DNA from 2 places in the Rhizobium ruizarguesonis genome. Region 2 is predicted to be linked to the other one. Evidence: predicted binding sites of a transcription regulator. Region 2 holds the regulator's gene; the other holds the start of a gene.

The links. The regulator LexA, encoded in region 2, represses DNA repair genes until DNA is damaged. The targets are predictions, from matches to a motif close to TGTTCNNNNTGTGTTCNG.
Positions count from the first base shown of each region.
Region 1: a site for LexA is predicted at 3,155-3,172, ahead of J3P73_RS36365 (ImuA family protein). Genes of this name have one in related genera too.

Region 1 is NZ_CP071682.1:444,567-450,532, forward strand. Features, by position in the region: gene J3P73_RS36355 (error-prone DNA polymerase) at 1-920, opposite strand, end outside; gene J3P73_RS36360 (Y-family DNA polymerase) at 917-2,428, opposite strand; gene J3P73_RS36365 (ImuA family protein) at 2,349-3,107, opposite strand; gene J3P73_RS37980 (hypothetical protein) at 3,282-3,545, shown strand; gene dinB (DNA polymerase IV) at 3,549-4,643, shown strand; partial or broken gene J3P73_RS38415 (BrnA antitoxin family protein) at 4,714-4,854, shown strand; gene J3P73_RS36375 (hypothetical protein) at 4,876-5,361, opposite strand; gene J3P73_RS36380 (CrpP-related protein) at 5,611-5,868, shown strand.
Region 2 is NZ_CP071678.1:2,302,502-2,308,467, forward strand. Features, by position in the region: gene J3P73_RS11480 (ComEC/Rec2 family competence protein) at 1-2,004, shown strand, start outside; gene lexA (transcriptional repressor LexA) at 1,985-2,704, opposite strand; gene J3P73_RS11490 (VOC family protein) at 2,904-3,800, shown strand; gene kdsA (3-deoxy-8-phosphooctulonate synthase) at 3,797-4,642, shown strand; gene eno (phosphopyruvate hydratase) at 4,784-5,966, shown strand, end outside.

The DNA of each region.
Region 1 (5,966 bases), on a different replicon from region 2:
ATCGTCCGGATGAGATCGAGTTCGTGACGGACGATTCTGAGAACCTCCGGCGGCAGTCCTTCCGGATAGCGGCTGGGCACGCACTCCCAGACATAGTGCTCGAGGGATTCCTGCGGGCTCTTGTCAGGGAGGATTGCCTCCTCGGGATATTGGTAGGTCAGCTCCTCCAGCGAGAACCTGCATCGCTCGACGATCTCCGTCGTCCGCGCCAACGCTTCGGGGTAGCGTGGAAACAGCCTCTCCATTTCTTCCGGAGGCTTGAGGTATCGGTCGGCATGGCGCTCACGCTCGAAGCCAACGTCGTCGATGGTGGTTTTGTTGCGAATGCAGGTGACGACGTCCTGGAGCTGCCGTCGGCCCGGCTCGTGAAAGAGGACGTCGTTCGTGACGACTGTTCGGACGCGGTGCCTCATTGCCATGTTCGACAATTCGTGCAGCCTCAACTGGTCGTTCGGACGACGCCGGAGGCAAAGCGAGACATAGGCTCGGTCCCCGAATATCTCAGCCATCTTGCGAAGTTGGGCGGCGCAGTTCTCGTCAGCAAGGTCAGGCACCAGGATTCCAAGCAGCCCCTCGGAATAGGGAGCGACGTCGTTGAGGCTCAGGACGCAGTTCGCCTTGCCGCCCCTTCCCTTGCCAAGCGTGAGGAGCCGGGTGAGCCGCGAATAGGCGCCGCGATCTGTGGGATAAACGAGGATCGACATGCCATCCTGCAGATCCAGCCGACAACCAACGACGAGGCTGACGCCTGTCGCGCGCGACGCCTCCAGCGCCCGAACAATTCCGGCCAGGCTGTTGCGATCAACAATGCCGACAGCGTCGATGCCGAGCTCCCTGGCGGTAACGAAGAGCTCGTCGGCCGAGGATGCGCCGCGAAGGAAGCTGAAATGCGTCGTGACCTGGAGCTCGGCATATCTCATCCGAATATCCCGTGCATGAACCACCTATGGGGGCCTGTTTCGGGATCGATGCCGTCGCCGGAGCGAAAGATCCAGTATCGCTCGCCGCTTTCGTTTTCGATAACGAAATAGTCGCGCACCGCCTCGAGTTCGCTGTCGCGTTTCCACCATTCGCCGAAGACGCGTTCCGGTCCGTCCGCGTGTTTCACGCGATGACGCTTGCCGCGCCAGGTGATGCTGGCCGGCGGATGATCCGGCAGCAGGGCTATTGCCTCGATCGGATCGGGACGGGCAAACAGCCTCACCGGCCGCCGCCAATGGTGGACCCAATCTTCCGTCACGTCCTTGCCGACCGCGGCGATACGCTGGACGCTACGCTCCGGAACATCGGACGCGACTGGCGCGACCCGGTAGACGCGCTGGCCTCGATTGCCGAGGACGTCGATCAGAGGCGTGATGTCGGCGTCCTCGTCGTCGACAAGCGAGGAAGCCTTCTGCTGCTCTACGAGCGGTTCCGACAACACGGCGACGAGGGTCAGCTTTTCGATCCCGAAACCTGGCTCGATCGTCTGCGTCCGGTCGCGGAACAGTTTCGTCAGCCAGGCGACGTCTCGCGCCGGCTTGGCGGTGCCCGCCCGGATCGCCTGTCTGGTCCCGTCGACCTTCTCGACGATGAGATCGGTCCGGCGAACGCCAAGACCCTTCCGTTGAAGTTCGGCGACGAGCTGAACAATCAGCCGGCCGACATACTTGTCGATCGTTTCCGCTGCACCGATCGGTTCAGCGAGCGATCGAACGACCTCGACGAGTTCTGGGCTACGGATCGGATCTATCGGTTCGGAAACGCGACCGAACATCTGGTCGAGACGCCGTCCGATCTCCGGGCCGAAGCGAAGCGCCAAGGGAGCGCGCGGCGTCACCGACAGCTCGCCGATCGTCCGGAAGCCGAGCATGCGCAGATCAACCACGATCTTCTCGGGTAGCCGCAGCAGGGAGATCGGAAGGCGTTCGACGGCCCGGATGGTCTCGCCACTCGGGACGATGACGGTTTCGCGGCCAATGGCACGGGCACATGCGTAAGCCGCGCCCCATGTGTCCGCGATGGCGACCCGTGCTGTCAGGCCCTTGGCGCGGAACCGATTGGCGATGCTCGTCAACATGGGCTCCTCGCCGCCCTGAAGATGGTCAGCACCTTCCGTGTCCATGACGATGCCGTCCGGCGCGTCGACGGCGACGATCGGCGAATACTGGCTCAGCGCCCACATGGTGATGCGCTCAAGCGCCGCCGCATCGGCGGCCGGATCGGCGTCGATCATCCGCAGGCCCTGGAAGAGCGCCTGCGCCTTGGCGGCCGGCATGCCGATGTGGATTCCGGCCTTTCTGGCGGCGGCGTCGGCGGCCGAGACCCAGCGCTTGGAGCCACTCTTCGAAATGACGGCGATCGGCTGCTCAACGGGAATAGCGGGATCGGCCCGCCTGATCCTGTCGGTTGGCAGGTCGGGGAAAAATATCGATACGACCCTCGGCATCGCAGGCTCCTACTTCGAACTCGGCGCACTCACCCGCTTTCACCCTCATCAGCTCCAGGAACCACCTCGCCCGCCCGACGCCTGGAACCGGCAGCTCCTCGCTTGAAATGACGCTCACCCTCCAGCGCGTGGTGGACGCCGTCGGCTGCCCGAAGTCGCTGGCCTCGGTCTGCCGTCGCCACCGCCGCACTGCGAGCGCCATCGTGCCGGTCTTCTCGGCAGCAAGCTGCAGCCGCCGGGACGCCGCCATCGGCAGGCGGACGATCTCGCCGATCACCGCACCGAGACCGCCATACGAGAGGCCCTCCTCCATGTTGGCAAGGACGTCCTCCTCCTTGTCGGACTCGACGAAGACGACCCGGTTCGGATGCAGGCCCGCTTGCGCCAGGGCCGGGAAGAACAGGTCGGGACGTGTCAGGCACCAGACGACCTTGCCTTTGGTACGCGCGGCAATGCCAGCCACGAACAGGGCGGCCGCCGCGCCATCGACGGTGCCGGCCCCGCCGCCGGCGCATTCGTGCAGCGCCCCGTAGGCCAATCCACCGCCCGGAAGCCGCTCATCGATCTGTGCCACGCCGAACGGCAAAACGCCTCGCTTGCGCTGGCTGGCGCTTTCCAGATGCGCTATCTGCTCGCGCAGGCCGTCGAGGACAGCGTTTGGGCCGACGGCTGAGTTCATGATTTCCCTTCGACGGCAACCCGTTTTCAGCTTGAGTAACAGCAATATGTTCTGTATCTGTTCTCAAGGCCTAAATGAGTCAATGCGCATATGACCCGCTGAAGTTGAGCACGAGTGCACGGCAGAAAAATCGCCAGCGGATTCAATCGGATGGCGAAGAAGGAATATTTTCGAATGCGCCGAACGCGGCCTGTGAACGATAGGGTTCCGAGACTGAAGGATCACAAGGTCCAGGTGATCGAACTCATCTGTCGTGTCTGCGATCGCCATTCAGCCCACGAGCGCAATCTCTTGGTGAAAGCGTTTGGCGCAAGCGTCAGCTTCGCGGAAATCCGCCGACGCATGGCCATGGGCTGCGAACGGATGCAGACGCCCCAAGGTGACAAGTGCGGAGCACACTTTCCATGTTTGGGGAATGGTCTCGCTGATGGAAACTAGAGGATGACAGGCGAAGAAAGCAGCAGGCGGCCGCGCAAGATCGTGCATGTCGACATGGATGCCTTCTACGCATCGGTCGAGCAGCGTGACAATCCGGAGCTGCGTGGCTTGCCGGTTGCCGTCGGCAGTCCTGCTGCCCGCGGCGTGGTGGCGGCCGCCAGCTATGAGGCCAGAAAGTTCGGTGTGCATTCCGCCATGCCTTCGGTGACTGCGCAGCGGAAATGCCCGGACCTCATCTTCGTCAAGCCGCGCTTCGATGTCTATAAGGCCGTCTCGCTGCAGATAAGGACGGTCTTTGCCGAGTACACGCCGATGATCGAGCCGTTATCGCTGGACGAGGCCTATCTCGACGTCACCGAAAACCTGAAGGGCATGGAGATTGCGACCGAGATCGCCGAAGAGATCCGCGCGAGGATCAAGGCGACCACCGGGCTCACCGCCTCGGCCGGCATTTCCTACAACAAGTTCCTCGCCAAGATGGCATCCGACCAGAACAAGCCGGACGGCCAGTTCGTCATCACGCCGAAGAACGGTCCGGCCTTCGTCGAACGCCTGCCCGTCAAGAAGTTTCACGGCGTCGGGCCGGCGACGGCCGAGAAGATGCATCGGCTCGGGATCGAGACCGGAGCTGACCTCAAGGAGAGAACGCTCGACTTTCTCGTCGAACATTTCGGGAAGTCAGGGCCGTACTTCTATGGGATCGCTCGCGGGATCGACAATCGCCAGGTCAAGCCGGACCGGGTGCGGAAATCCATCGGCGCAGAAGACACGTTTTCGCAGGACATCCATTCCTTTGAGCCCGCGCGCCAAGGGCTCCAGCCGTTGATTGAGAAAGTCTGGGCCTACTGCGAGGCCAATGAAATTGGCGCCAAGACGGTGACACTCAAGGTCAAATATGCCGACTTCAGCCAGATCACCCGCAGCAAGACAGTTCTGGCTCCCCTGCCGACGACCACCGATCTCGAGGAGGTGGTCGACCTTCTCCTTGCGCCAATCTTCCCGCCGCGAAAAGGGATACGCCTGCTCGGCGTCACGCTGTCCTCACTGGAAGAACGGCGGGCCTCTCATACAGCACCGCAGTTGCGGCTTGCGCTTTAGGCCGCCAGCATCGGCTGGGCCAGAGCGTTTGAATGGCGCCCGACCCGGACCGTCCCTTATGGCAGAAACTATGGGAAACCGACCCCGCAGACCTATCAATCCGATGGACCCAGCCGAAGCATCGTTCAAGCCGGCGAAGTAGACTGCGGAACCGGCTGTCGGGCCACCGGCGCTGCCAAATATGAAGGAACTCGTTTCGATCAAAATAGACCGGCTATGACGAGGCAGGATTTCAAGCGCTCGCCCCGAAGCCCTTGTCATCGCGGGGAATGATATTTGGATTGTCCCCTTCGATCTTCGGATAGAACTGAGATTCATGTGCCCAATCAGCCTCAGCCTCTTCCAGTTCCTCAGGAGAAAGGTAGCGGATTACGAGCTTGTCGAGAACGTCTTCCACGTCCTGGGCCATTCTGAGCAGGTCCATGGACTTGCCGAGATGTCCGCGCTCGCCGAAATAGTCGAAGCACATGCCCCAGACTGTATTGCGAAGGTCGAGAACCTTTTTCGTCGTCTCGGGTGAAAAGTATGGGTCGTCTCCAAAATCAAGTGAATCAGACACGTCCTGCGCCCGACGGGACAGGCTTTCTGACCGAGACCTCGAACCATCCGTTTCGAAAACGTCATAGCACTGTCTGCCGACATGCTCGGCGTAGACCGCGATCTTCATGACGTCCTGGGGCGCGATGTCCGGATCATTTCTATATAAGATCGTAGGCATGCAGCATTCTCCATTCTCGGGAGGGGTATCGGGTCGCTGTAATGATGTTCTTCTTTTGTTCTTTTTCTAGGAAGAGTCAAGGGCGCTTTTTTCCAGGCCCATAGGCGGAGCTTCAACTTCATGGCGCGGGCGGCGCCACCGGAGCAGGGGCGCTTTGCACTCGCAACTGTGCCAAATTAACCCATTAATTAGCATTCGCTTGCATGCACGGACGGCAATGTTACCGTTGCTGACCGTGGGGGATCGCGCATGACAATTGAAGAGCTGATCGATTTACAGGAAGCAGGCTCAAGGGCGCGGGTACTCGGACTAAAGGCCCACGAGAATCCATACCTCGCGGCCCATAGGGTGCCGACTGGTGATACCAGTGCTCTCGGAGACTGGCTTGCGCGTCACGACGCGTGGAAGTTCGGTTGGGAAGCGGAGGATGCTTGTCGCGAAGGTAGGATTGTTGTTCACTTCAAGGAACCGATCTCGATTGCCACACAACGCCCGCTCGATGCGTAGCGATGAGCGGACGGTTGTTCCGGAGCAATTTCGGGATGCTCTTTTGCGCGTGGCCGACAAGGCGGGTATTGCTTCTCCAACTGTCGTTCACCGACGAC
Region 2 (5,966 bases):
GTGATCCTCGATTCCGCCGTCACGACGACGGTGACCGGCCGTGTCGAACGGCGCGAAGGCGACGGTCGCGGCCGGTGGCGCTATATTCTTGCCGTCACCGGCACGGAGGCGCCGGAGGTGAAGCGGCCGCCGGAACGCATAACCGCGATCGCCCGCGGCGCGGAGGCGCCTTTCGAAATCGGTGATATCATCACCGGCAGGGCGCGGCTGACGCCGCCGGCAGGCCCGGCACTTCCTGAGCTCAACGACTTCTGCTTCGGTGCCTATTTCGATGGCATCGGCGCCAACGGCTTCTTCTACGGGGCGCCGGAGAAGGTCGACTTGCAGGCAGGTCCGCAGGCCGCAAGATCGACGTGGGAAGCACTGCTCGAAGGGCTCTACCGGCTGCGCAGCGGCATTGGCGACCGCATAAGGTCGATCCTACCCGGCGACACCGGCGCTTTCGCCGCTGCTCTCGTGACGGACGAGCGGCGTGCCATCTCGAATGAAACGACGGAGGCGCTGCGCCAGTCCGGCCTGGCTCATATCATCGCCATCTCGGGCCTCAACATGGCGCTGTCGGCCGGCATCTTCTTCGTCGGTTTCCGGATGCTGCTCAGCCTCTTTCCCGGCGTCGCCCAGGCCTATCCGACCAAGAAGATCGCCGCCGCCGGCGCGCTGCTTGCCGTCACGGCCTATTTCCTGATCTCGGGCTTTGCGGTCTCCGCCGAACGCGCCTTCATCATGATGGCCATCATGTTGATTGCGGTCTTCTTCGACCGGCCGTCGATCAGCCTGCGCAACGTCGCGCTCTCCGCGCTTGTCATCATCGCCATTTCACCGTCCGAGGTCTTGGGTCCGAGCTTCCAGATGTCCTTTGCCGCGACGTTGGCGTTGGTATCGGGTTATCAGCTGTGGAAGGACCGGGGCATCCGCGAAAACGCCTTCCTGAAGCTGCCGGTGTTTCGGCCCATCGTTACGGTTGCGGGCTTCTTCGGCGGCGTCTTCCTGACCTCGCTGATCGGTGGGTTTTCCACCGCGCTGTTTTCGATCGAGCATTTTCATCGCTTGACCGCCTACGGCCTGCCGGCAAACCTCGCGACGATGCCGATCATCTCCTTCATCATCATGCCGGCCGGCCTGCTGGCGATGCTGCTCATGCCTTTCGGTCTGGACGTTTTGCCCTGGAAGGTCGTCGGATTCGGCCTCGATCTGGTGATCGCGGTCGCAAAGACCGTGTCCGGCTGGGGTGGCAATATCGACGTCGGCCGCTTGCCCGCCTGGTATTTCGCGGTCGCCGTCGCCGGCTTTCTGCTGTTGACGCTGCTCCGCACCCGGCTGCGCCATATCGGCACATCAATCATCGCGGTCGCAACACTCATCCTGTTGCTTCTGCCAGTTCCCCGGCCGCCGGATCTGGTAATTTCGGAGGATGGTGGTCTCGTCGCGGTCGTCGAGACGGCGGCCATGGCTTCCAACCGCGAAAGACCGCCGGATTTCATCTTCGACCAGTGGCAGAGAGCGCTGGTCCTGCCGACGCATCACCCGCCGAAGATGCTGGAGGGGCCTGCTATCCCGCCGGAGGGAGAAGACCGCCGCGTCAGGCTTTCCCGCGATCAGCAGAACGAAGCAAGGTCGGCGATGCGGGCGGCTGCAACGAGCGCTGACGCAAACCGCTTTTCTTGCGTCAAGAAGGCCTGGTGCACATCAAGGCTTGGCAATGGTCGCGTGGTTGCTGTCATCGACAATGCCGCCTATCTCGGTCCGGCCTGCGATGCGGCCGATATCGTCGTGACGTCGGTGCGCCTGCGCTTCAACAGCTGCCGCTCAGGTGCGACGCTCTTCACCGGTGAGACGCTGCGCAGGACCGGTTCCGTCGAATTACGCTTCGCCGATGCCGGCCTGGACGTCACAGCCGCATTCGATGATCTGTCGCGGCCATGGATGCGCCATCGCGCCTATGACTGGCGCAGCAACAGTTTTGCCGAATCCGGCCCGCCCAGTGTCAGTGATAGCGGCGAATGAGACCGACGAGTTTGCCTTGCACCTTGACGCGGTCCGGCCCGAAGATTCGGGTCTCGTAAGCCGGGTTGGCGGCTTCGAGCGCGATCGAGGCGCCCTTGCGGCGGAAGCGTTTGAGTGTTGCTTCCTCGTCGTCGACGAGAGCCACGACGATGTCACCGGGACTTGCGGTGCTGCCGTTGCGAATGATCACCGTGTCGCCGTCGAAGATGCCGGCGTCGATCATCGAATCGCCCTTGACCTCCAGCGCATAATGTTCACCGGAACCGAGCATGTCGGCCGGAACGACGATGTCGTGGGTATTGTTCTGGATCGCCGAGATCGGAACGCCGGCGGCGATACGGCCCATGACCGGCACGGAAACCGAGTTGCCGTTGTCGGCAACGGGTTTTGCGGCAGCGGGGGCGGCGACCGGCTGGGGCTTGCCGAGGCTGCCCTCGATGACGCTCGGCGAAAAGCCGCGCCGGGGCTGAATGCTGGGGCTGTAGGCCTCCGGAAGCTTGATGACCTCAAGCGCACGAGCACGGTTCGGTAGGCGGCGAATGAAGCCACGTTCCTCGAGCGCCGTGATCAGCCGGTGAATCCCGGACTTCGAGGCGAGGTCCAGCGCATCCTTCATTTCGTCGAAAGACGGCGGAACGCCGGATTCTTTCATGCGCTCGTGAATGAAAAGGAGAAGCTCCTGTTGTTTGCGCGTGAGCATCGACGTTGTGACCTCGTGATTGAAACAAATCCAGAACAGACACTATATGTTCCATATGTGTTCCGCAAGTAGCTAAATTTCCGTAAAACTTCGCGCCAACTCGTCGAGATTTTTATTTTCATTGGCCGGATTGGGACACAAGTCTTGCATTGAGGGTGGCGCTGTCGCAAATCTCTTGCCGTTTTGAGGAGGGATTATGATGAACACGCATTCCGCCAAACCGCATCCGCTGGATCATGTCGTGCTGCCCGTCGTCAATATTGATGTGGCGCGCGAAAGGATCGGCAAGCTCGGCTTCACCGTTGCCGCCGATGCGCGCCATCCCTTCGGAACGGAGAATGCCTGCGTCTTTTTTGCCGACAAGACCTATCTGGAGCCGCTCGGGATTGCGAGCGCCGAGGAGAGCGAGGCTTCTGCGCGGCAAGGCAATGTCTTCACCGCCCGCAACCGTGCCTTCCGCTTCCGCTGCGGCGAGGAAGGGCTTTCGGGGCTGGCTTTCGGCAGTGAGGATGCCAGCCTCGATCATCAGAACTTCGTCGGCGACGGATCGAGCGCTGGCGAAGTGCTGCAGTTCACCCGGCCGATGACGATGCCGGACGGTGCGCAGACGATTGCCGGCTTCAAACTGGCTTTCGCCGGCGACCTGCGCGCGCCTGACCTCTTCCTCTTCACCGTCGAGCGCGTCAATCCGCTGCCGGCCGACCGCGGCGCGCTGGAGACGCATGCCAATGGCGTCAGCGGCATAACCGAGATAGCGCTTTGCGCACCCGACGCCGCCGCCTTTGCTGCCTTCGTCGGCCTTGCCGTGGCGCAAGCGACAGTCGAGAAAACGAGTTTTGGCGTCAATATCGCAGCGTCGAACGCGAAAATCAGCCTGATGACGCAGGAAGGGCTGGAAGCCTATTTCGACATCGCCGTCTCATCCGGCGATCGCGGCCTGCGCGGCAGGGCAATCCTCTTTGCCGTCGCCGATCTTGCCGTGACAGAAGCGCATTTGGCTGCTAACGGGGTGACATACACGCGCAAGAACAATCGCATTGTGGTGAAGCCTGCGCCCGGGCAGGGCGCGCTCTTCGCCTTCGAGGAAACACGATGAGCACTGATACGAATTCAGAAGTCAGGATCGGCGAGGGCCAAGGCCAGGTCAGCTTTTCCAATACCGGCCGCCTGTCGCTGATTGCCGGCCCCTGCCAGATGGAGAGCCGCGACCACGCCTTCATGGTTGCCGGCACGCTGAAAGAGCTTTGTGAAAAGCTCGGCATCGGCCTCGTTTACAAGAGCTCCTTCGACAAGGCGAACCGGACCTCGCTCTCGGCTGAACGCGGTATCGGGATCGAAAAGGGCATGGAGGTCTTTGCCGACCTGAAGAAGGAATTCGGCTTTCCTGTCCTGACCGACGTTCATACCGCAGAGCAATGCGCGGAGGTGGCAAAGGTCGTCGACGTCCTGCAGATCCCGGCCTTCCTTTGCCGCCAGACCGACCTTCTCATCGCCGCCGCCAAGACCGGCCGCGTCGTCAATGTCAAGAAGGGCCAGTTCCTCGCTCCCTGGGATATGAAGAACGTCCTGAAGAAGCTCAATGCCAGCGGCAATCCGAACGTGCTGCTGTGTGAGCGCGGCGCCTCCTTCGGGTACAATACGCTGGTCTCCGACATGCGCTCGCTGCCGATCATGGCAGCGATGGGCGCCCCTGTTATCTTCGATGCGACCCATTCTGTGGCGCAGCCGGGCGGGCAGGGCGATTCTTCCGGCGGTCAGCGGGAATTCGTGGAAACGCTGGCGCGCGCAGCGGTGGCTGCCGGTATCGCCGGGGTCTTCATCGAAACCCATCAGGACCCCGACAATGCACCTTCCGACGGCCCCAACATGGTCTATCTCAAGGACATGCCGCGGCTGCTTGAAAAGCTGCTCGCCTTCGATGCGGTCGCCAAGGCTTGACGTTCAACAGCCTGACATGATCGTGCTATAGGCGAGATCCGAACACGGTTCGAAGGCTGGAAATTGCAGCATTGTAATTTGCCCGCCTTCGACTAAGACAGTTTTCGAACCGACTTATCACCCACCGAGCAGGAAGAACCCATGACTGCAATCACCGATATCATCGCCCGCGAGATTCTCGATAGCCGTGGCAACCCCACCGTCGAAGTCGATGTCTATCTCGAAGATGGCAGCATGGGCCGCGCGGCCGTTCCCTCGGGCGCCTCGACGGGCGCGCATGAGGCGGTCGAACTGCGCGACGGCGGCAAGCGCTACCTCGGCAAGGGCGTCCAAAAGGCGGTCGACGCCGCCAACACCGAGATCTTCGACGCGATCGGCGGCATTGACGCCGAAAACCAGATCCAGATCGACAACATCATGATCGAGCTGGACGGCACGCCGAACAAGTCGCGCCTCGGCGCCAACGCCATCCTCGGCGTCTCGCTCGCCGTTGCCAAGGCTGCCGCCCAGGCTTCCGGCCTGCCGCTCTACCGTTATGTCGGCGGCGCTTCCGCCAGCCTGCTGCCGGTGCCGATGATGAACATCATCAACGGCGGCGCCCACGCCGACAACCCGATCGATTTCCAGGAGTTCATGATCCTGCCGGTCGGCGCCGATACGATCGCCGAAGCCGTGCGCATGGGTTCGGAAGTCTTCCATACGCTGCGCAAGGAACTTGCCGCACAGGGCCACAACACCAATGTCGGCGACGAAGGCGGTTTCGCACCGGGCCTGAAGAGCGCGCCGGAAGCTCTCGACTTCATCATGAAGTCGGTCGAGAAAGCCGGCTACAAGCCGGGCGAGGACATCTACCTCGGCCTCGATTGCGCCTCGACGGAATTCTTCAAGGACGGCAAATACGTTCTCGAAGGGGAAGGCCGCACGCTGGAATCGGGCGCCATGGCCGAATATCTGGCCGAGCTCGCCGCCAAGTATCCGATCATCTCGATCGAGGACGGAATGGCCGAAGACGACTGGGATGGCTGGAAGACGCTGACCGACCTGGCCGGCAAGAAGACCCAGCTCGTCGGCGACGATCTCTTCGTCACCAACTCCGCCCGTCTTCGCGACGGCATCCGCATGGGTGTTGCCAACTCGATCCTCGTCAAGGTCAACCAGATCGGCTCGCTGACGGAAACCCTCGATGCCGTCAACACGGCGCACAAGGCGGCCTATACCGCCGTCATGTCCCACCGCTCCGGCGAGACCGAAGATTCGACCATCGCCGATCTCGCGGTCGCCACCAACTGCGGTCAGATCAAGACCGGCTCGCTGTCGCGTTCTG